DNA from 2 places in the Noviherbaspirillum album genome. Region 2 is predicted to be linked to the other one. Evidence: predicted binding sites of a transcription regulator. Region 2 holds the regulator's gene; the other holds the start of a gene.
What was found. The regulator LexA, encoded in region 2, represses DNA repair genes until DNA is damaged. The targets are predictions, from matches to a motif close to ACTGTATNNNNATACAGT.

Region 1 (11,829 bases), on a different contig from region 2:
GCATGTTTGATGCGCTCCTGGCAACCGCGCCGACCTGGAAAGACATCGAATGGCTGCGCGGCATCACGCGCTTGCCAGTCATCCTGAAGGGCATCATGCATCCCGGCGATGCGCAGCTTGCGGCGCAACACGGCGCCGATGGCGTAATTGTTTCCAATCATGGCGGACGCACGCTCGATACCGTGCCTGCGACGGCAACCATATTGCCCAGGATACGCGCGGCGATGGGGCCGCAGTTCCCGATACTGGCCGATGGCGGCATACGGCGCGGCACCGATGTGTTCAAGGCGATTGCGCTGGGCGCGGACGCGGTCCTGATCGGGCGTCCTTATGTGTTCGGCCTGGCCAATGCGGGCGCCATGGGCGTGTCGCACGTGGTGCGCCTGCTTCGCGACGAGCTGGAGATTGCGATGGCCTTGTGCGGCTGCGCCACGCTCGCCGACATCAATGCGGATGCCTTGTTCAGTTAATCGGCGAACGCTCGGTTTCACGCAAAATCCCTGCTGCGGAATTGCAGCCGCCCCAGCAGGCCCGACATGTCCACCAGCCGGCCGGCAACCAGATGGTGCACATTGCTCTCGCATTGCCATACCCCATAGACGCCGAGCAACTGCGATCCCAGCAATTCCTTGCGATAGCGTTCGATCAGCGCTGGCCATACGATGACATTGACCAGCCCGGTCTCGTCTTCCAGGGTGACGAACATGGTGCCGTTGGCCGTTTCCGGGCGCTGGCGGACGGTGACGATGCCGCATGCGCGCGCAAGCTGGCGGTCCGCGAAGGTGTGCAATATGTCCGCGGGCAGGAATCTCCTTGCCGCCAGCGCGGTTCGCAGCAAGGCCAGCGGATGCCTGCCGAGCGTTACTCCGGTGGAGTGATAGTCCGCCACGATGCCTTCCCCTTCGGTTGGCGCATCGAGCCGCACCGGCTCTTCTTCAATGCCCGCGCCCCTCAGCAATCCCTTGCCCGGCTCGGATGCCACCGCATGCCACAGCGCCTGTCGCCGGTGCCCGGCCAGCGCTTCGAGCGCATTGGCATTGGCCAGCATCTCCAGGTCGTGCCGGCTCAGCTGCGCGCGCAGGGCAAGGTCCGCCAGGTCGGGGAAGGGCTTGACCGAGCGAGCTTCCTCGATGCGCCAGGCCGCCTCGCAGGACAGTCCGCGCACCATGTTGAAACCCAGGCGTACCGCGGGCTGGGCTGATTGGCCGGGATGGCTCTTCATCGACCTATTCTCCGTCCCCGCCCAGCGCGGCCCGTCGGGCATGTGCAACGCCGCCTCGCCCTCGCTCCATTCCAGCCTGGCATCCCAGTCGCTGTAGCGAATATCGACCGGACGCACCGTCACATTGTGGCGGCGCGCATCCTGGACCAGTTGCGAAGGCGAATAGAAACCCATCGGCTGGCTGTTGAGCAGCGCCGCCAGGAAGGCGGCCGGTTCATGGCACTTGATCCAGGAACTGGCATACGCCAGCAGGGCGAAACTTGCCGCATGGCTTTCCGGAAATCCGTATTCGGCAAAACCGTGAATCTGGCGCACGATGGCACTGATGAATTCCTCCTCATAGCCGTTCCTTCTCATGCCGGCGATCAGCTTGTCCTGGAATTTTCCGATGTCGCCCTTGCGCCGCCATGCCGCCATCGCACGCCGCAGCTGGTCGGCTTCGCCTGCGGTGAATTCGGCCGCAAGTATGGCGATCTGCATCACCTGTTCCTGGAAAATGGCCACGCCAAGCGTGCGCGACAAGGCCTGCCTGATCTTGTCGCTGGGGTAGGTGACCGGCTCCAGCCCTTGCCTGCGCCGCAGATAGGGATGGACCATGCCGCCCTGGATCGGTCCTGGCCGCACGATCGCCACCTGGATCACCAGGTCGTAGAATTCCCTGGGGCGCAGGCGCGGCAGCATGGTCATCTGCGCCCGGCTCTCGATCTGGAACACGCCGATGGTGTCGGCCCGGGAAATCATCGCATAGGTAGCCGGATCTTCCCGAGGAATGTCCTGCAGGTTGAAGGGTTCGCCGCGCAGGTCGGTGATGAAGTCGAGCGCGCGGCGGATCATGCTGAGCATGCCCAGCGCGAGAATGTCGACCTTCAGCAGGCCCAGCGCGTCGATATCGTCCTTGTCCCACTGCACCACGCTGCGGTCCTTCATCGCGGCGTTTTCTATCGGCACCAGGCGCGAGAGCTTGCCTCGGGAAATGATGAAGCCGCCCGGATGCTGGGACAGGTGGCGCGGAAAACGCATCAGCTTTTCCGCGATGTCGGCCCATTGCACGGCCATTAGCGAATCCTTTTCCATTCCGCATTCGGCGAAGCGCTCGGCCAGGCTGTTCTTGCCGTCCCACCAGCGGTGAGATTTCGCGACCTGGTCGACGATGCCCGCATCGACGCCGAGCGCCTTGCCGACATCGCGCAGTACGCTGCGCGGCTTGTAGCTGATGACCACGGCGGTCAATGCGGCGCGCAGCCTTCCATACTTCCCGTAGATGTACTGGATGACTTCCTCCCTGCGCTGGTGTTCGAAGTCGACGTCGATATCGGGCGGCTCGTCGCGCTCCCTTGAAATGAAGCGCTCGAACAGCAGGGTGCTGCGGGAAGGATCGACCTCGGTGATGCGCAGGCAATAGCAGACCACCGAATTGGCGGCCGAACCGCGCCCCTGGCAGAGAATGCCGACGCTGCGTGCAAAGCGAACGATGTCGTACACGGTCAGGAAATAGGCCTCGTAGCGCTTTTCCTCGATCAGCGCGAGTTCATGCTCGAGCTGCTGCTGCACGGCAGGCGGCACGCCTTCCGGGAATCGTTCCATGGCACCCGCATAGACCTCGCGCCGCAGGTAGGCGGCAGGCGTATAACCTTGAGGAACCAGTTCATCCGGATATTCATAACGCAGTTCATCCAGCGAAAATCCGCAGAGCCCGGCGATGCGCAAGGTTTCGGCCAGCGCGGCGGGCGGATAGATATTGGCAAGCCGCAGCCGCGAGCGCAGATGCTGTTCCGCATTCGGCGCGAGATCATAGCCGCATTCGGCTATCGGCTTGCCGAGCCGGATGGCTGTCAGCGTATCCTGCAGCGGCTTGCGTGAACGCACATGCATGCACACATTCCCGGTCGCCGCTATCGGCACGCCATGCCGGCCGGCTGCCTGGCCGACAAGGGCGCGATGGCGGTCATCGCCGGGATGATGGAGCAGGGTGAGCGCGATCCAGGCACGCGACGGGAAGACGCGCGCCATCCATGCCGCCTGCGAATCCAGTTCCTCGGCGTCGAGGCCATGCAAGGGCAGCAGGAGGGCAAGGCAGCCAGGCATGCCGCGCAGGTGGGCATGGTCTTGCTGCGGCGCGGTGAAGTCGTCCGGCGTGAGGAGGTAGCTTCCTTTTTGCGCGCGCGTGCGCGCCAGCGTGATCAGTTCCGACAGGTTGCCGTAGCCGTCCCTGTCGGCGGCAAGCAGGATCAGGGAAAATGCCGGCCTGCCGTCGGCGTGGGTGAGCCGGAAAAAGCTGCCGATGATGAGATGCAGCCCGCACTGCTTCGCTTCGCCATGCGCGCGCACCACGCCGGCCAGCGAGCACTCGTCGGTCAGGGCCAGCGCGGCGTACCCGAGCTGGGACGCGCGCAGCACGAGTTCTTCCGGATGCGAGGCGCCGTGCAGGAAAGTGAAATTGGAAAGGCAATGCAGTTCGGCATACTCGGGCAGCAGGGAAGGCAGATCGGAAGACTTCGATGGAGGGTCGGCGCGCACGTTGTTTTTGATAAATACTGTATAAAAATACAGTATAAATCGGCAAGCTGCCTTTTTGCCAATGCAAATGCTGTGCTTTTGCCGGACCTTGCGTTGAAGCTTGCCAAGCGTTGTTCAGCAACTGCATCCAGGCCACCGGCTCCGGATATTCCGCTGGCTTTCGATTTTTTATTTCCGAACCCTCAACCGAACAAGCCCTGCAGGAACCAGCAGGCCTCCACGCCGTGACGCTCGCGGTAGATCCAGTAGAAATTCGAGTTTTCGGCTTGCGCGACGAAATAGTCGCGCATGATCAGCCTGCCATCCCACCAGCCGCACTCGATGCGTTCCGGTCCCTTCACCATGCGCAGCGGAGAACCATAAAAAGGGCGTTCATTGCGGACAAGCAGTTCGATCGGCTGCTTGAGCAGCCAGAACGGTCTTTCCGCATAACAGGCGAGCCGGCTTGCGGCAAGTTGCGAAGCCTGGCCCGGTGCCCAGGCATTCGAAACTTCCGGGCGATGATCGGCTTGCGGCGCAGGCGCCAGCACGCCATGGTCGCCCAGCCGCGCCTTGAGAAGCTCCAGCAGGCGGTGGAAGTCGACCGGCGTTCCGCCAGGCTCGGGAAACAGCGATTCGGTAGGCGGCAGCATGGCGGAAAGCTGGACCGCTTCAAGCCGCAAGCCGATCAGCGGCGCGACAAGCTCGATGCGGCCCAGCCTTTCCTTGAGCAGGCGCGTCAGGTGCTCCTCCTGCCACACCGGTTCGGCCAGTGCGATTTCCAGCGGCGTGGGCGCAATCGCGGTGCGGCCGCGCTCATGTTCAAGCAGCAGGAGGAAGCGCGACACCGCCAGCTGCCGGGCAACCAGCCATCCAGTCATCTGCAGCAGTAGCCGCCGCGCGGCGAACAGCGCCGACTCGGCATGCTCGATGCGATCGGGCAGCTCCATCCGGACGGCAAAATGCTGCGGCGGCTGCACCCAATCGTGCAGTTCGGCGGCCTGCCCATAGGCCCGGTCGAGCGCATCCAGCACACTTTTGTCGCATCGCCGCAGCAGGCCGGCGCGAGGCAGCTTGCGCAGGCCGGCCAGCGTCCTGCAGCCGATGCCTTCGAGCCACGGCAGGTAAGGCTGTACTTGCGGCAGCAGGGCGCAAGGCAGCGCATCGAGACGGCGCGCCATGCTTTCCATGCGTATCATCCGGCGCCGCGCCGGCCTGCGGCCTGACCGGGCATAAGCCAGCAGCCATGCTGCCTGTGCCGTCGGCGCCATGCTGATCTGCGGCGTGAAACCGAGCGCACGGACGCCATGCCGCACCAGCCGGGCCAGCGCCAGGCGGCCGCCGAATGCACGCAGGCTGGCAGTCACATCGAGCAGCAGGCTGCTGTGTTCGGCAAAAGCCACTTCCGGCGTGTACTGCAGCAGGGCGAGGGCGATGCTGTCGAGCGCTTCCCGCTCCCTGGCATCGTCGCGTTCATGCAGCGTTGCATCAGGGCAGATCATCTGCACGCCGGCGGCGCGCATGCCGATACGCACGCCGGCATGCGCCGCCTGCGGACTCGTCGCCATCACGTATCCACGTTCGAGGATTACATGCCTGCCGGGTTCGCTCCAGCATGGCCGCAGGCTTTCAAGCGGAAGCCAAGGCAGATGTACGCCGATCCAGGATCGCATCGGTTCCCGCCGCGTTCAATTAACGCGATGGGCCGGGACTTCGGCAGCCATCACCCCGACAAGAGAAGCAGCAGCCGGCGCCTGCACTGCGTTCTCTGCCAATGCCCCGGCCTGGTGCCGGGAAGGAGCGCCTTGCGGGGCATTGAACGGATGCGGTGCTGCCGGCATGTCGTTCATGCGCAGGAGAATCGGATCATCGCGGAGCGGTCCGCGGCGCTTGACGATCTGGATCTGCAAGCCCTCGGCCGCGGGACGCAGGGCCAGGCGCAGCGGCGCCGGAGAAGCATCGCGCATGCAGGCCAGCGGACGCATTAGCCAGAACAGCGTGTCGCTTCCCTGCGCGGCGAGATGAAGGCGCCGCAGCGACTCGGTGCGCAGGTGCGATTGCCAGAAGAGCAGTGCACCGCAACTGCCGTTGTTAAGGATCTGCTCCGCGCTCCACAGCGCATCCGCGCTGCGAGCGGCCTGGATCCAGAGCAGGCTGTCAATCGGCAGACCCCAGTTTGCCCAGGCCGAAACGTGAGGCAGATGCGGCGGCTGTACCAGCGCGATGCGGCGCTTGCCTGCGATGGCACTGAAGGCGGAACGCAGCAGACGGATTTCGCCGATGCCCGGCTGCTCCATCATCAATTCGATCAGGCTGCCCTTCGGCCAGCCGCCGTTCGGCAGTTCCTTGTCCAGCAACGAATAGCCGGTGGCTGTTACCGCGCAATGGCCCGATGCCATCTGATCAGCTCGCCATACCGCATGGGACAGGGAGGACAGGCCTCCATCGGGCGGCCTTGCGGTGGAAACTAATGTGGGCATGCGGACCTCCTAATCTTTTCATGGCGATGCTAGGCATCAATTTATACTGTATAAATATACAGTATAACGTGGAGGCAGCTTAGTCGATTTTTGGTCAAATTTGTATGTGATTGATCTGTCTTTATTTTTTCTTAAAGATTTTTGTACCTTATGCAACCCCGTGTCACTTCCCTAGGCTTGCTGATCAAGCCTAACCCCGCCGATACCTTCGAGTATCCGCACCATATCGATCGCGCCAGTCTCGACGCCTTGCCTTCCAAGCCCGGCATTTACATCTTCCGGGACGAGAATGACCGGCCTCTTTATATCGGCAAGAGCATCAACATCCGCACGCGCGTGCTATCCCATCTCCGTACGCCAGAGGAAGCGCGCATGCTGCAGCAAAGCAGCCATGTCGAATTCCAGCGCACCGCCGGCGACATCGGAGCCCTGCTGCTGGAGTCGCGCCTGATCAAGGAAATGCAGCCGCTGCACAACAAGAAGCTGCGGCGCACGCGCGAGATGTGCTCGTTGCGTCTTGGCGCACATGTGAAATCGGTGCCGGAAGTGGTCTATGCGCGAGATCTCGATTTTGCCTGCACAACCGATCTCTACGGCTTGTTCGCCACGCGCAGGGCGGCGCAGGAAAAGCTGCGCGAAATCGTCGAGATGCAGATGCTGTGTCCGGGATTGACCGGGCTCGAAGCCGCCACGCGCGGCAGGGCCTGCTTTGCGCATCAGATATCGCGGTGCCTCGGCGCCTGCGTCGGCGTCGAGACGGCGCAAGAGCATTACCGGCGCCTCAAGGCGGCATTGAATGAAATGCGGGTGATGATCTGGCCATACGAAGGCGCGATGGGCATCGTCGAGGAATGCGACGGCTGGAAGCAAACCCATGTGGTGGACCACTGGGCCTATCTCGGCTCGATCGACCATGCCAAGGGACGAAAACCTGTCAAGCGCCCGGCCCGGCGTGCATTCGATGTCGATACCTACAAGATACTGGTCAAGCCCATGCTGCGCGGCGAATTGTTCATACAGCCGGTCCGGCTATGAAATTCGGAAGGCAGGCGCCGTTTCCTGTGCCGGGCTAGCGGGATGGAATAAGCAAATGCATGTGCAATGCATCGAACTTTTCGCCAAGGCCGCACGAAATGAAAAAGCCGTACGCCGGCATGCGCCGGGTACGGCCTTGGTCTGGATGAGGCTTCGATTATTTCGAAGCGCCGCCTGCGCTGCCGCCGGTACCGCCCGCACTGCCGCCGGAAGGGGAAGTCGTGCTGCCAGCGGAGTCGGTAGTGCCGCCTGTTGTGCCGCCTGTTGTGCCGCCTGCGCTGGAACTGGTATCGCTGCTCGTGGTGCCCGCGCTGCCGGTCGTGCCGCCTGTGCTGCCGCTGCTGCCCGGAGTGCTCGATCCTCCCGCGGTGCCGCCAGTGCTGTCAGTGCTGCCGCCAGGAGTGGCGCCTGCGCTCGAGGCATCGCTGCCAGTGCCGCCCGGTGTTGCGCCGGTGGTCCCGCCTGCAGTGCTTCCGGTGCTGCCGGCCGCGCCTGGAGTCGTGGCGCCTGTGCTGCTATCGGTGCTGCCAGTGCTGCCTGCCGCACCGGTGCTGCCTGTGGTTCCGCCAGTGGCTCCGGTGCTGCCTGTGGCACCAGCGCTGCTGCTGGTGCTGCCGGCGTCTGCGCCGGCGGTGCCGCCGTCTTTCTTGTCGCAAGCAGCCAGGGTCAGCGAGGCGACGAGCGCCGCGAGCAATACTGAATATTTCATGTTGGTTCCTCTCAAGAAAATATAGTTGTAAGCCGATACACGGCCATTGGAGAAACTTGGTTGGCTTAAGTGCCTGCACAAGCTTTGATAAATCTCAATGCGAATATGTTTTTTTCAACAAATGAACCGGATTTCAGCTTATGCATGAATGCGCATAGCGTGCATTAATCATGCAAGCTACATGAAGCCGGCCGGATAGCAGCACCGTTTCCACTTCCGCTTCCGGTGCGCCTCAGGCAGCTTTCACATAATCGCGCAGGAAGGTCTTGGTCTGCCGGTCCGGGAAGATGATGGTTACCTTGTCGCCCGCAGAGGAGACTACGCGGCCCTCCCCGTACTTCGGAACGCGCACCGCCGTACCGACATCCGGCAACGGGTCCTTGTCCTCGCGCAGCGAAGGAGGTGCATGGTCGCGTATGTGTTCGGGACTCAATGCCTGTTCCGGCGGCTGCCTGCAATTGTCGCAACCGCCGCAATGCGACCAATCGGCCTCTTCGCCGAAATAGTCAATCAGCACTTTCCAGCGACAGAAACCGGTCTGCGCATAAAACACCATGCGTTCCAGGGCTTCATGATCCCTGGCTGTCTTGTCGCGGTAAGTCTCGACGAGCTGCGCCAGATCCTTGGGCTTGGCCCGGACCCTGGTTACGCGATAGGCCAGTTCATCATTCTGCTCCTGCAGTCCGCCATCCCGTAGCAGTTTGAGCGATACCTGCAAACGCGCATCCGACAATTCTTCCAGTTCTTCATGCAGGCGCGCGAAGGACACGAAACTGCCATTGGCGGACAAGGCCTGCAAGGCCGAATAGACCGAACTCAGGTCATCAACACCGGGATAGCGGCGAGCCAGGAAAAACTGCTGTACCTGCTTGTCCTTCGCCTGGTAGAGCAGTATGCAGTCGGCCGGCTCGCCGTCGCGTCCCGCGCGTCCCGACTCCTGGTAATAGGCTTCGAGATTGCCCGGTATCTGATAATGGATCACGAACCGGATGTCCGCCTTGTCGATCCCCATGCCGAATGCATTGGTGGCGACCATGATGCGGCTTTCGCCGTTCATGAAGGCGTCCTGGTTCTGCGAGCGGATCTTCGCCGAAAGCTGGCCGTGATAATAGGTGACGCTTTCACCGGCTTCCTTCAGCGCCTCATGCACTTCTTCCACAGCCTTTACCGTCGCCGCATAGACGATGCCGGAGCCTTCCTCCTCTCGCACCAGGCGCAGGATCTGGCTCAGCTTCTCGCCATCGTCGGTCACCGCGATCGCGCGATAGTGAAGATTTGACCGGTATATGCCTGTATTTATGACATGCATGTCATCCAGGCCCAATTGCTTTGAGATGTCCGTTACCACTTCGTCCGTGGCGGTGGCGGTCAGCGCCAGCACGGTCGGATTGCCCAGTGCCTTGATGGCGGCCCCGAGATTCAGGAAGGCGGGGCGGAAGTCATGGCCCCATTGCGAGATGCAATGCGCCTCGTCGATGACAAACAGGCTGATCTGGTTGTGGGCAATGGTTTCCATGAAGCCCGGATCCGAAAGACGCTCGGGTGTCACGAATACGAACTCGTGATCCGCCTGCTTGATGCTTTCGAGCACCGAGGCCTCTTCACGCGTGGTCAGGGTGCTGTTGACCTCCGCCGCGCCTACGCCCGCGCTTTCCAGCTTGGAGGCCTGGTCCTTCATCAGCGAAATCAACGGGGATACGACGATGGTCATCCCCGGCATTTTCAAGGCGGGCAGCTGATAGCACAGGGACTTGCCGGCGCCGGTAGGCATGATGGCCAGGGTATGGCAGCGGCGCAGCACGCTGTCGATGACTTCTTTCTGCCCCGGCCGGAGTTCTTCAATGCCGAAGGTTTCATTGAGCGTCTCGTGCAATTCCGCTCTCGATATTCTCGAGGTCGAACGGCGCGCCATGAAAGAGGAGGGCGAGATTTTTCGGCCGCCACTCCTTGCCGACGGCGTGGTATGGATAGACATGAATCAGCAACTCCGAGTCAAATTGGTCCGTTGCCCGATGCAGCATTCATGCCTGGAACGATGATGCTGGAATGCATGCTTTTCCCTATGAAAAGCCACCGAAAACCTCGCATGGCCGACATGAGAAAAAACTAAAATTTATTCAACCATGGACGGCATATCGGTTACAATGACCGCACCGATTGAAGTTTGAACTAGTAGTGCAGTATTTGTCTGTCATTTCTTTCTTGCTTCAAAGGATCGACCCGGGCGCAAGCCCAATTTAACTGATAGGAATGTAAGTAATGGCAACAGGTACTGTTAAATGGTTCAACGACGCTAAAGGCTTTGGTTTCATCACTCCGGACGAAGGCGGCGAAGATCTGTTCGCGCACTTCTCCGCGATCCAGTCCAATGGCTTCAAATCGCTCAAGGAAAATCAGCGCGTTTCTTTCGAAGTCACGACTGGCCCGAAGGGCAAGCAGGCTTCCGCGATCCAGCCGCTGTAATAGCAAGCTGATCCACGCGCAATGAAAAACCCCGGCATGCCGGGGTTTTTTTCGTGCTGCGCATCATCTGCACGGTCTACCGGATTGCTTCAATACTATTCGCTACCCAGCTGGAAGTGCGATCCCGCGCATGACCGGATTCCAGTGAAAGACCTGCAATCCCGTTTCAGCATCGCTCACTTGCGCCAGTAGTCGGGCGCAGCATAGGCATGCCGCAGGAAGTCCACGAATGCACGGATGCGCAATGGCAGATGGCGCCGCTGTGCAAATACCGCATAGATATCATTGCCGGGCGCCGCGAATTCGTCGAGTACCGTGACGAGCTGGCCGGCCTCGATGGCGCTGCCCACTTCCCACATCGAGCGCCACGCAAGGCCCTTGCCGGACAAGGCCCATTCATGCAGAACGGCCCCGTCGTTGCACACCATGTTTCCGCCCACTTTGAAAGTGACATTCCTGCCATTCTGACGGAAGGTCCAGCCCCGCTGGCTCCCTTCGCTGCTCATTGCCAGACAGTTGTGCTTGGCAAGGTCGTCCAGCGACGCGGGTGTGCCATGGCGCTTCAGATAAGACGGTGAGGCCACGACAACGCGCTTGTTGTCCGCCAGTTTGACCCCGATCAGATTCGAATCCGACAATGCCGCAATGCGGATGGCCACGTCGATGCCTTCGCCGATCAGGTCCACCACCCGGTCATTCAGATTCAGCGTTACCGCAACATCGCGATGCTCGGCCAAAAAAGAAGGGATGAGCGGTGCGACGTGCTGGCGGCCGAAACCGGCGGGCGCGGAAATGAGCAGATGACCGCTGGCCCTTGCGCTGCGCTCGGATACGGCGGCTTCCGCATTTTCCAGGTCCGCCAGGATCTTCTGGCAATCGTCGAGGAAGGCGATGCCTTCGTTGGTCAGTGCAATCTTGCGCGTGCTGCGCTGAAGCAGCTTGACGCCAAGCCTTTCTTCCAGTGCATCAAGCCTGCGCCCGATCATCGCCGGCGCGATTCCTTCGGCACGCGCCGCCGCCGACAGACTGCCCTTGGCAGCGACATCCACAAACGTGGAAATTTGCTTGAACTGGTCCATGCCCGGAAGATAGGGGATTTGATATTAAAACGCAATAATAAAGTGATTAATCGTTCAGCCTTTGCTTAATTATATTTAATATACTTGCGCAAGCGGAGAAGCGGTTGAACTGGAGAAAGCAAAGCCATGGCTGCAGAACCGCGTGCCTTTGTGGAACGCAAATATTACGAAACAACGGAGATCATCAATGACAGGCTGGCAAATCGCACTCGTGGGCATCGCGGCTTTTTGCGCGGGAGCGATGAATTCGGTGGCCGGCGGCGGCACCTTCTTTTCCTTTCCGGCCCTGCTGGCCGTTGGCGTCCCGCCGGTAGCGGCGAACGCCAGCAATTCGGTGGCGCTCTG
Region 2 (11,829 bases):
CGGAGCAGCAGCTTCTTCTTTCTTGCCGCAAGCAGCCAGAGCAACAGCCAGGAGGGAGGCGATCAGCAGAGTCTTTTTCATGAAATTTTCCCTTAAAAAATAAATTTATTATCAAAAATCGTGGCGATGAATAATTACCGGTAATTATCGCTCGGTAGGTGTTTTCCCCCGTGCCGCATTTTTGTTGCATTGCACTGTTTGAAAACTTCCTAACTCGCAATTATAGCGTTTTTTGCGCGCCGCAGCAGCGGTCAATTACCTTTTAGTAAGTGTGTTGTAAGTAAATGTAATGTTTGCATGCGAGCATCACGCGCATCACCAAAGCGTTAGCCAGCCATCCGTATACCAGAGGTGCAGGGCTTCTCTCATATCCTCTGAAGCTTCCATCACTTGTGATCCCTCGAGCTTGCGAGCGTCAGCAAGCAATGCAAGCAGCTTTCGGTCCGACGCGCCGGCGGCAAAGGACTCGCCATTGATGAAAATATATTTTCCCTTGTAAAGCATGCGCGTCTTTCGCGACAGCTTGATGCCCCGCTTTTCAGCACCGGCGCTGAAGCGCGAAGGAGGCAGCGGCCGTGCCGGCCTGTCGTAAAACACATTGGGCTTGGGTTCGGAAAGATACTCGCCGAGGAACACAGCGATGTCTTCCTTGGTAAAGCGAACTTTTTCCATTTCAAGCGCAACCTGCTCAAGCATCGCATTGCCGATTTCCGCCGGACGCCGTGATACGGCAAGCCCTGCATCGGCATAGCGACCTGGCAAATCAATGCTGTCGGCCATGAACTGCAGGAAGGCCTCTCCCAGCTCCTGGTAAGACGGGGCACGGAAGCCGATGGAATAGGTCATGCATTCGCCCTCGGCAATACCATCGTGCGCATAGTGCGGTGGAAGATAAAGCATGTCGCCGGGTTCGAGCACATACTCGTCGTCCGCCCGAAAATTCTTCAGGATCTTGAGCGGCATGCCTTCATGAAGGCTCAAGTCCTTTTGCGAACTGATCCTCCAGCGCCGGCGGCCGTGGGCCTGCAACAAAAAGACATCATAGGAATCGAAGTGAGGACCGACGCCGCCGCCATCGGTCGCATAGCTGATCATCAGGTCGTCGAGCCGTGCATCCGGGATGAAACGGAATTGCTGCAGCAACGCGTCGGCGGCATCGTCATGCAGATTCACGCCCTGTACCAGCATGGTCCATTCCTTCTGGGCGAATGAGGGAAGGTCCTGCACCGGGCCATTCTGCATTTGCCACTTGTTCTTGAAATGGGTGATCAGGCGCGTTTCCACATCGTCTCTGGAAGCAAGGGAGCAAAGAGCGTCGCGCGAAAGGATGGGTTGAAACCCCGGGATTGCCTGGCGTATGAGGAGCGGCTTTTTATGCCAGTAATCACGCAGGAACTGTTGCGGTGTCATTCCACCGAGGAGGCTATTGGTTTTCATGCCGGTATTATAGGCGTGGTTACAGGCATGGCAATTGCTCACCGGCGGTTATAATCCGCCACATTCATTCAATGAAAGGAAGCGTCATGAAGATCGCCAAGGATACGGTAGTGACTGTGCACTACACACTTTCAGATGCGCAAGGCAATCTGATTGAAGAAAGCCAAGAGCCGATGGTGTATCTCCACGGCGGTTATGAAAACACGCTCCCGAAGATCGAAGAGGCGCTGGACGGCAAGGACCCGGGTTATGAGACGACCATACAAGTTGAACCGGAAGACGCTTTCGGCGACTATGATCCCAACCTGATCAAGATCGAGCCGCGCAATCGACTGCCTGAACCGGTTGAAGTCGGCATGCAGTTCGAAGGCTCGCCCGACAGCGCGGGAGGTGGCGAGGATTCTCTGATCTTCACCGTCACCGACATTGCAGAAGACAAGGTGGTGTTGGATGGCAATCATCCATTGGCCGGCATTGCGCTGCGCTTTGCCTTGCGCGTGGGAGAAGTGCGGGCCGCCAGTGCCGAGGAAGTGTCGCATGGACATGTCCATGGTCCGCATGGACATGGAGAAGGCCACGACAATGACGATTTCGAAGGTGATGAGGGCGATCACTTCCGCAGTCATCCGGTTCACTGAATCGAATCAAGCGGCTCCGGTTTTTTCTGCCGGAGCCGCCGGTGTTTCGACGCTACGCAGGAACGCCCGATGAATCTCGCCTGCGAACGCAATGCGTGGGCCCGGATTTGTCAATTCAACGAGTTTCCGAGGATGAGGAAACGGAAACGCGTGGCGCCGCGGCCTGCACCGTGAACACCTCATTCCCGGACTGGCTGACTCTGATCTTCACCCATCCCGAGCTTGCGTCCAGTTCCCCCAGATTATTCCGCCAACGTATCGATCCCGCGGCCGCATCGCGGTTGGGCTGGCTATGGATCAGCAGCACCTTGCCCGCGAACTTTTGCGACAAGCCCTGGATAAGTTTTCTCGTCTCCGAGTAGCCATCGCGCTTGATGGCTTTCGATACGGGGGGTGATAGGGGATTGCCGTCGCTGAACAGTACAATGCCATCGAGGCGGCGGCGCGTCGCATAGCTGAATACGCGGTTCAGCCAATCCCGATTTGCCACAAGACGGTCTTCGAATTCGCTGTTGCGCCCGGCATCCAATATGTAATGATTGTTGTTCCGAGGCAGATTCAGCGTGGCAAACATGGTGTTGCCTACTTCCCATCTTGCATTCTCGGGAAAATCGCGAAACTTGGCAATGGTCGATTGCCTGACGAGCGGAATCCTGGTGCCGCCCGCTGAAAATTCGTCCGTGAAAAACAGCTCCCGCAGGAAGTTCAGCTTGCTGACCGCTGCGGGCCTTCCGCCTGCATTCTTGCACTCCGCCCAATCGCTTGCCGACAAGGACACGATGAGGCCATTCTTGGCTTCGTCAAGCAGCGCTTTCCGGCGCTCGTAAACCGCATCCGTGCAGGGTTCGCTGGCGGCCTTGATGCCGCTGGCAACCACGAATGCCAGACTGTCCGCATCGGTCTTCTCGATCGCTTCCTGCAATTCCGGTTCGTCGCCAGGACGCTTGATGACATCCGAAATGACGCTGAAGCTGAAATCCTGGTCCTGTCCCGCAGCCGGCATCCCGCCACCGACAAGAAGGCAGAATGCAAGCCAGCGAATGACCCCGTTCTTCATTTGGCAGCGGCCAGATTTTTCAGGCGATAGAGAGCGTCAAGCGCTTCGCGCGGCGACATGGCATCCGGATCGGTGTCGGCCAGCGCGGCCAGCAGCGCTGCGGCGGTGGTTGATTGCGCCGCTTCTTCCTCATCCTCTTCAGGCAAGCCGGGATCCGTCATGCTCTGGGCAAACAGGTCGAACTGCGGCGTAGGCTGAATGGAATGCGCCTCCAGCGCCGCCAGGTGCTTTCGCGCGGCCTTGATGACGGATTGCGGAACGCCCGCCAGCTGCGCCACCTGGAGACCATAGCTTTGCGACGCCGGTCCTGCCTGCACCGCATGCAGGAAGACAATGCTGTCCTTGTGCTCGACCGCCGACAGATGCACGTTGGCAGCGGTCGGGTAGCTCTCGGGCAGTTGAGTCAGTTCGAAGTAGTGCGTGGCAAACAGCGTGAAGCTGCGGCTGGTCTCGATCAGGTGCCGCGCGATGGCCCATGCCAGGGCAAGGCCGTCGAAGGTTGACGTGCCGCGGCCGACTTCATCCATCAGCACCAGAGAATGCTCGGTCGCGTTATTCAGGATCGCTGCCGACTCGGTCATCTCGACCATGAAGGTGGAGCGGCCGCCTGCGAGATCGTCGGCCGCGCCGATGCGGGTGAAGATGCGGTCGATGGGACCGATCGCGGCCTGGGTCGCCGGCACGAAACTGCCGACGTATGCCAGCAGGGTGATCAGCGCCACCTGCCGCATGAAGGTGGACTTGCCGCCCATATTGGGGCCGGTGATCAGCAGGAGCTTGCGCTCGTTGCCGAGCTCGCAGTCGTTGGCAATGAAGCGCTCGATCTGGTTTTCAACGACCGGATGTCGCCCCTGTTCGATAAAGATGCGCGGCTCGGTCACCAATTGCGGTGCGCACCAGTTATTGCGCATCGCGTGATCGGCCAACGCGACCAGCGTGTCAAGCTGGGCCAGCGCCTGCGCAATGGTTTGCAGAACGCCGATGAATGGCGTCAGGCTGGCCAGCAGCTGTTCGTAAAGAAATTTCTCGCGGCCCAGCGCGCGTTCCTGGGCGGACAGCGCCTTGTCTTCGAATGCCTTCAGCTCCGGCGTGATGTATCGTTCGGCGTTCTTCAGGGTCTGGCGGCGGCGATAATCGTCCGGCACCTTGTCGGTCTGCCCATGCGTGACTTCGATGTAGAAGCCATGCACCTTGTTGTATTCGACACGCAGATTTGAGATCCCGGTACGTGTCCGCTCACGCGTCTCCAGGTCGACCAGGAACTGGCCGGCATTTTCGGAGAGCGCGCGCAGTTCGTCGAGCTCGCCATCGTAACCGCGCGCAATGACGCCGCCGTCGCGTACCAGTGCGGCCGGCTCCAGGGCGATGCCGCGCTCGAGCAGGTCTAGACATTCGGCCGGCGTGGCAAATGCTTCGTGGATATTCTGCAGCAGGGGCGCGTCCGCATCCCGATTGCACATGGCGACATAGGCTCGCAGCGAAGGCAGCTGCTGCAAGCCGCTGCGCAGCCCGGCCAGATCGCGCGGCCGCGCCGTGAACAGGGCGACTCGCGTTGTGATGCGTTCGACATCTGGCACTGCTGCCAGCGTGGCTGACAAACCCGACGACGCATCGGCGCGCATCAATGCATTGATCGCCGCGTGCCTCGAGCGCGCCACGTCCTGATCACGTCGCGCATGGTGCAGCCAGTGGCGCAGCATGCGCGATCCCATCGCGGTGCGGCAGTGGTCGAGCATGGAAAACAGCGTGGGCGACGAGCTGTCGTCCTGGCCGCGCAAAGTTTCCGTGAGCTCCAGGTTCCTGCGCGTTGCGGCATCGAGGCCGATGTACTCGTTCTCGGCCTCGACAGCCAGCGTGCGTACATGCTGCAGCCCCTTGCCTTGGGTGGATTGCGCGTAGCGGAGCAGGGCGCCTGCGGCGCCGACGGCGGCGCTGAAATGCTCGGCGCCGAAGCCGGTCAGCGTGGACACACCCAGCTGGTCCTGCAATGCCTTTTTTCCGCTTGCCGCGTCGAAGTGCCATGCCGGCACGGACGTGAACTTGCCCGAGCCGGATTGGAGATGCATCAGTTCCGCCTGGTCGGCGAGCAGGATCTCGGCGGGGGCGATGCGTTCCAGCTCCTGCTTGAGCCTTGTTTCGAATGCCCGGCTGTCGCCGGCGAATTCCATCAGCTTCAACGCGCCGCTGGCCATTGAAAGCCATGCCAGGCCGACGGTGACGGTCTTGCGCTGGCTTTGCGTGAACACTGCCAGCAGTGGCCGCTCGGATTTCTCCGGCAGCAGGTCGGAGTCGGTTAGGGTGCCTGGCGTGATGACGCGCACGACTTTGCGCTCCACAGGCCCCTTGCTGGTCGCAGGATCGCCGATCTGTTCGCAGATCGCGACCGACTCGCCGAGCTTGATCAGCTTGGCCAGATACTGGTCCACTGAATGAAAGGGCACTCCCGCCATCTTGATCGGATTGCCGTTGGATGATCCGCGCTGGGTGAGCGTGATGCCCAGCATGCGCGCGGATCGTTCCGCATCGTCGAAGAACAGCTCGTAGAAATCGCCCATGCGGTAGAACACCAGGGTGTTCGGATAATCCGCCTTGATGCGCAGATACTGCTGCATCATGGGGGTATGTTTCTCCAGCATGTCATCGATACGGGCGGGTGATCCGGTATCTGCGGCGGAAGCAGAAACAAAAGCCATTCCAGTCTTTCTTTTCAGGCAAACAATAATCTGCCATTTTAATGCCGGGAGCGGCCCTGAATCAAAGAAGCATTCAAGGGGAATGCTTTTGCGAGGGACATGACTGCATGGGCGATGGCCGAGCCCCGCTCCGCTATTCCGGATGCCGGGCCCGATTCATCTTAGCGGCCACGGCCGCCAGTGCGCTGCGGCGCAGGGGTTTTGGCCGCCGGCGCTTTTCCGGCGGGCCGTCTCGCTGATGAAGGCGCAGCCAGCAACGCCCCGGTTTTTGGCGGATTCTTGTGGGGCGGCTTCGAGGCTGCGGGTTGCGGCGCAGCGTGCTGACGCTCCTGCTTGCCTGCCGGATTGCCCTGGCGCCTGCCGCCATTGCCGTTGCCGCCACGTGCTGGCGGAGTATTGCTGCGCAACTGAATCGGCTGCGGGCGGGCATTGGGATCGGGCTCGAACCCGGGGATGACCTCCTGCGGCAGCGAACGCTTGATCAGCTTTTCAATGCCCTTGAGCATGTCGTGCTCATCGACGCAGACCAGGGATACCGCCTCGCCTGTTGCGCCGGCACGGCCGGTACGACCGATCCGGTGCACATAGTCTTCCGGCACGTTGGGCAGGTCATAATTGACCACGTGCGGCAACTGGTCGATGTCAATGCCGCGCGCCGCGATATCGGTCGCAACCAGCACCTGCAGGCTGCCGTCCTTGAATTCGCTCAGGGCACGCGTACGGGCCGCCTGGCTCTTGTTGCCGTGGATGGCCATGCCGGTGATGCCATCCTTGCCGAGCTGTTCGACGAGCTTGTTCGCGCCATGCTTGGTGCGGGTGAAGACCAGGACCTGCGTCCAGTCGTTCGACTTGATCAGGTGCGCCAGCAGCGGATGCTTGCGGTTGCGGTCCACCGGGTGGATTTTCTGGCTGATGACTTCGACGGTGGAGTTGCGCCGCGCCACTTCGATCATTGCCGGCGAATTCAGCAGGCTGTCGGCCAATGCCTTGATCTCGTCCGAGAAAGTGGCCGAGAACAGCAGGTTCTGGCGCTGCTTCGGCAAGATCGCCAGGATGCGGCGGATGTCGCGGATGAAACCCATGTCCAGCATCCGGTCCGCTTCATCGAGAACCAGAATCTCAACGTGCGAGAGATTGACGGTGCCTTGCTGCAGATGGTCGAGCAGGCGCCCCGGCGTCGCCACCAGGATGTCGACGCCGTTGGCCAGCGTCTTGATCTGCGGATTGACATTGACGCCGCCGAAGATGACCGCGGACTTCAGCTTGAGGTACTTGCCGTAGGTGCGCACGCTGTCCTCGACCTGCGCGGCAAGCTCCCGCGTCGGTGTAAGAACGAGGGCGCGGACCGGCCTGGTGCCGGGGGTCTTCGGGAGGGTGGAGGACAGGCGTTGCAGCAGGGGCAGCGTGAAGCCGGCGGTCTTGCCGGTGCCGGTCTGGGCTCCGGCCAGCAGGTCGCCGCCGCACAATACTGCAGGGATGGCCTGGGCCTGAATCGGTGTCGGGGCGCTGTAGCCTTGTTCGGTAACGGCGCGGACGATTTCACTGGCTAGGCCAAGTTCGGAAAAAGACATTGAAACTCACAAGAAGGTGCCTGTTCGGGTATCACGCCCGAAGACAGGCTATCGGTGGAAATGTGTCGAGGCTGTATCAGCGGCGCGGCAGGGGGTAAGGCCTGCGGAATACTGCGCACCCGACTCGGGCAGGTGTCATGTGAAGACACGCCCGACCCGTCCACATTGAAGAGAAAAACTTATTTGGCGAATGGCGACAGCAGGTTGACCATCTGCGCAAACACCTTGGGGCTGCCGGCGATGACATTGCCCTTGTAAAGGTAATCGGAATCGCCGGAAAAATTGCCGACGATGCCGCCGGCTTCGGTGACCAGCAGCGAGCCGGCCGCCATGTCCCAGGTCTGCAGTCCTTTCTCGAAGAAGCCGTCAAGCCGTCCGGCGGCGACATAGGCCAGGTCGAGTGCGGCCGCGCCCGGGCGGCGAAGCCCTGCGCATTTTTCGGTCATGACCTTGAACATCTTCAGGTATTCGTCCAGGCCCGCCATGTCGCGGAACGGGAAGCCAGTACCGATCAGGGCATCGGCCATCTTGTCGCGACGTGCAACACGGATGCGCTTTTCATTCAGATAGGCCCCGGCGCCCTTGGTGGCCGTAAAGAGATCGTTGCGAGTCGGATCGAAGATGACCGCCTGGGTAATCTGGCCGCGCTGCTGCAAGGCGATCGAAACGCAGTATTGCGGAAAGCCGTGGATGAAATTGGTGGTGCCGTCGAGGGGATCGATGATCCAGACATTTTCATTCTCGTCATGGAGATTGCTCGATGCGCCGGACTCTTCGGCAAGGATTGCGTGGTCGGGATATGCTGTTTTCAGAACGTCGATGATCGCCTGCTCGGCGGCCTGGTCCACTTCGGTCACAAAGTCGTTGTGCCTTTTCTCTGTAACCTGGATACGATCGAGATCGAAAGTTGCGCGATTGATAATCGAGGCGGCGCGACGGGCGGCCTTGACCGCCGTATTCAGCATGGGATGCATAGAGGTTCCGTTAAAATTGCGGCTCCCACGCCAACCGCGTTCGGAACCGCATCAAATAATATTAATGAGCAATGCGGCATCGGAGACCTGATTTCGTGCCGCGCAATCCCGCTATTCTAAATGAACCAGCCACAAACCAATACTTCTGTTTTTCCCCGGCTACGCTTCGTGCTTGTCGAAACAAGTCATCCCGGCAATATCGGCGCGGTCGCGCGTGCAATGAAAACAATGGGATTTTCGGAGCTGGTTCTGGTGAACCCGCGGTTCACCGACGCGACCACACAGGAAGAAGCGCTCGCATTCGCCAGTGGAGCACAGGATGTGCTGGAAAAGGCGCGCGTGGTCGGTTCATTCGAGGAAGCCATCGATGGCTGCAACTTCGCGGCTGCATTGACCGCTCGCCTGCGGGAGTTTTCTCCGCCGGTGGCAACGCCAAGGTCGCTTGCCGCGACCCTGGCTGGCGATCCTTTGCTGAATGCTGCACTGGTGTTCGGAAGCGAGCGCTACGGCTTGCCAAACGAGATCATCGAGCGCTGCAACGCATTGATCAATATTCCGGCCAACCCGGCATATTCCTCATTGAACCTTGCGCAAGCCGTACAGATTCTCGCCTATGAGGCGAGGGTTGCTGAAACCGGCAATGAAATTGGTGCCTCGCCCATCGGATTTCAAGGGGAGGCGGCCGGCGTGACGCAGATAGATGGCATGTATGACCATCTAGAAAAAGCCTTGGTCGCCATAGAATTCCTGGATCCGGAGAATCCTAAGAAGCTGATGCCCAGGCTGCGTCGCTTATTTTCGCGGACGCAACTGGAAACGGAAGAGGTCAATATCCTCAGAGGCATTGCTCGCCAGATTCTTGCGAAAACGAAGCATTGAACAGTCTTTGCATATTCAATACTTCGCGCCGATTCAGCGTGGCCTGATGCGGTAAATCAGTGCCAGGAGCGCAGCAAGCCGACCGCCAGGCCTTCAAGGGCAAAGCTTTCATCACCGGAATCAACCCGTATCGGTTCGAAATCGGGATTTTCGGGTAACAGTTCGATCAGCGAACCTGTTTTTTTGTAACGCTTGACAGTCACTTCATCGCCGAGGCGGGCGACGACGATCTGGCCGTTCTTCGCTGTGTCGGATTTCTTGACTGCAAGCAGGTCGCCGTCAAGAATGCCTATGTCCCGCATCGACAAGCCCCTGACCTTGAGGAGATAGTCGGGCTTCGCGGAGAACAATGAAGGGTCGACGCGATAATTGGCTTCGACATGTTCGTTCGCAAGAATCGGCGAACCGGCCGCGACGCGTCCGATCAGCGGCAAGTTCAACTGCATCAGCGATGGATGCGGCAAGGACAGCTGGTGGCCGCCGAAGCGGACGGTGCCGTTGCCGTTCATGTCGAGCAGCCGGATGCCGCGGGAGGTGCCTGGCGAAATTTCAATCGCGCCTTTGCGAGCGAGTGCCTGCAAATGTTCTTCCGCGGCATTGGCCGACTTGAAGCCGAGTTCGCTTGCGATTTCAGCGCGGGTGGGAGGGAAGCCGGTATTGTCGATGGCTTCGCGGATGAGGTTCAGGATTTGCTCCTGGCGTGCAGTGAGTTTGAGCATGGTTCCGGCCCAGGAAATGAACGCGTCTCGCGAGAGAAGAGCCCTGTTGATATAGACAGCCTGTATTTTTATACAGCTTTTGTCCAATTGCAAGCGGCTTTTGACCGTAGCACGGGATAAGGCAAACCGGGCGGAATAAGTCCCTGAAAGTATTGAGCTTTTATTGAGGGCGGGTTATCATAGCGGGCTTTCCTCTTCCCACACCCGTCTTGACGCCGGGGTGGGCGATTGTTTAATCCGTCCATAAGGAGATTACATGCGTCATTATGAAATCGTTTTTATCGTCCATCCGGATCAGAGCGAGCAAGTGCCTGCGATGATCGAGCGCTACAAAGGTATCGTGAGCGCCCGCAACGGCAAGGTGCATCGCGTTGAGGACTGGGGCCGCCGTCAAATGGCTTACATGATCGAGAAACTGGCCAAGGCGCATTACGTCTGCATGAATATCGAGTGCGACGGCGAGACGCTGGCTGAAATTGAAACCAGCTTCAAGTTCAATGATGCCGTCCTGCGTCACCTGACCGTCAAGATGAAGAAGGCCGAGACTTCCCCGTCCCCGATGATGAAGGCTGTGCAGAAGGAAGATGCTGCCAAGAGCCAGCGTTCCGAGGCAACTGCGGCGTAATTGCGTCAGCAGGGGAGTGTGAACCAGTTTCGTCTGATTGCCTCGATTGCCGAACGCGAAGTAATGCGTTACACCCCGGCAGGCATACCGATCGTTTCAGCCAAGCTGATGCATGTGTCGGAGCAGATTGAGGCAGGTATCCCTCGCCAGATTGAATTCGAGATGATCGCCGTCGCGGCCGGAGAAATTTCCGGCCGGTTCAATCAGGCTGAATTGGGCGTCATGTACACGTTCACCGGATTCCTCGCGCGCAAGAACCGCAACAGCAAAAGTCTCGTCTTCCATGTGACGGAATTCGAGACTTATTCACCAGATCACTAGATACAGTACAGGAGCCAACCATGGCATTCGGTAAAAAATTCGACAAGAGCAAACTCAAGCAAAAGCGCCAACAGCAGAACCCGCTGTTCAAGCGCAAGAAATTCTGCCGCTTCACCGCCGCCGGCGTTGAACAGGTAGATTACAAGGACGTCGACACCCTGAAGGACTTCGTCCAGGAAAACGGCAAGATCATGCCGGCACGTCTGACCGGCACCAAGGCGCACTATCAGCGTCAGGTCGACACCGCAATCAAGCGCGCACGTTATCTGGCACTGCTGCCGTACACCGACCTGCACAACGCTTAATTGACGACTGAGAATAGGAGAAAGAAATGCAAGTTATTCTGTTGGAAAAAGTCGTTAATCTCGGCGACCTCGGTGAAGTAGTGAAGGTCAAGGATGGTTATGCACGTAACTTCCTGATCCCCCAGCGCAAGGCCCGTCGCGCCACATCGACAGCAGTTGCCGAATTCGAAGCCAAGCGTGCTGACCTCGAGAAGGCTGCGGCTGAAAAGCTGGCAGCTGCGCAGGCACAGGGCGAGAAGCTCAATGGCTCCACTGTTCAGATCTCCCAGAAAGCCGGCGTTGACGGCCGCCTGTTCGGTTCGGTGACTAACGCCGATATCGCAGCCGCGGTAACCAAGCAGGGCTTCCCGGTCGAGAAGGCTCAGATCCGCATGCCGCAAGGTCCGCTGAAGGTCGTTGGCGAGCATCCGATTTCGGTTGCACTGCACACCGATGTCGTTGCCGAGATCACTGTTTCTATCGTGGGCGAGCAGCAAGTCTGAGTTCAGTAGTACCAGTGCAAAAAGCCAGCGCAAGCTGGCTTTTTTTATTGTGCTTGAAAAACGTGCCCTATCGGGCGGAGCCGTTAGCAATTGGCACTACCACGCTTGACGCGTCGATGCCGCCTGCT

Region 1: a site for LexA is predicted at 6,244-6,261, ahead of imuA (translesion DNA synthesis-associated protein ImuA). Genes of this name have one in related genera too.

Annotation. Positions count from the first base shown of each region.
Region 1 covers NZ_JAWIIV010000022.1:23,543-35,371, forward strand. The annotation lists gene RY831_RS21815 (alpha-hydroxy acid oxidase) at 1-470, shown strand, start outside; gene RY831_RS21820 (error-prone DNA polymerase) at 488-3,739, opposite strand; gene RY831_RS21825 (Y-family DNA polymerase) at 3,922-5,391, opposite strand; gene imuA (translesion DNA synthesis-associated protein ImuA) at 5,407-6,198, opposite strand; gene RY831_RS21835 (GIY-YIG nuclease family protein) at 6,349-7,233, shown strand; gene RY831_RS21840 (hypothetical protein) at 7,391-7,942, opposite strand; gene RY831_RS21845 (RecQ family ATP-dependent DNA helicase) at 8,175-9,854, opposite strand; gene RY831_RS21850 (cold-shock protein) at 10,202-10,405, shown strand; gene RY831_RS21855 (LysR family transcriptional regulator) at 10,582-11,484, opposite strand; gene RY831_RS21860 (sulfite exporter TauE/SafE family protein) at 11,672-11,829, shown strand, end outside.
Region 2 covers NZ_JAWIIV010000029.1:52,905-64,733, forward strand. The annotation lists gene RY831_RS24890 (hypothetical protein) at 1-81, opposite strand, end outside; gene RY831_RS24895 (JmjC domain-containing protein) at 316-1,437, opposite strand; gene RY831_RS24900 (FKBP-type peptidyl-prolyl cis-trans isomerase) at 1,524-2,075, shown strand; gene RY831_RS24905 (hypothetical protein) at 2,191-3,132, opposite strand; gene mutS (DNA mismatch repair protein MutS) at 3,129-5,825, opposite strand; gene RY831_RS24915 (DEAD/DEAH box helicase) at 5,987-7,396, opposite strand; gene RY831_RS24920 (inositol monophosphatase family protein) at 7,576-8,370, opposite strand; gene RY831_RS24925 (RNA methyltransferase) at 8,491-9,249, shown strand; gene lexA (transcriptional repressor LexA) at 9,306-9,968, opposite strand; gene rpsF (30S ribosomal protein S6) at 10,225-10,593, shown strand; gene priB (primosomal replication protein N) at 10,612-10,914, shown strand; gene rpsR (30S ribosomal protein S18) at 10,935-11,219, shown strand; gene rplI (50S ribosomal protein L9) at 11,246-11,701, shown strand.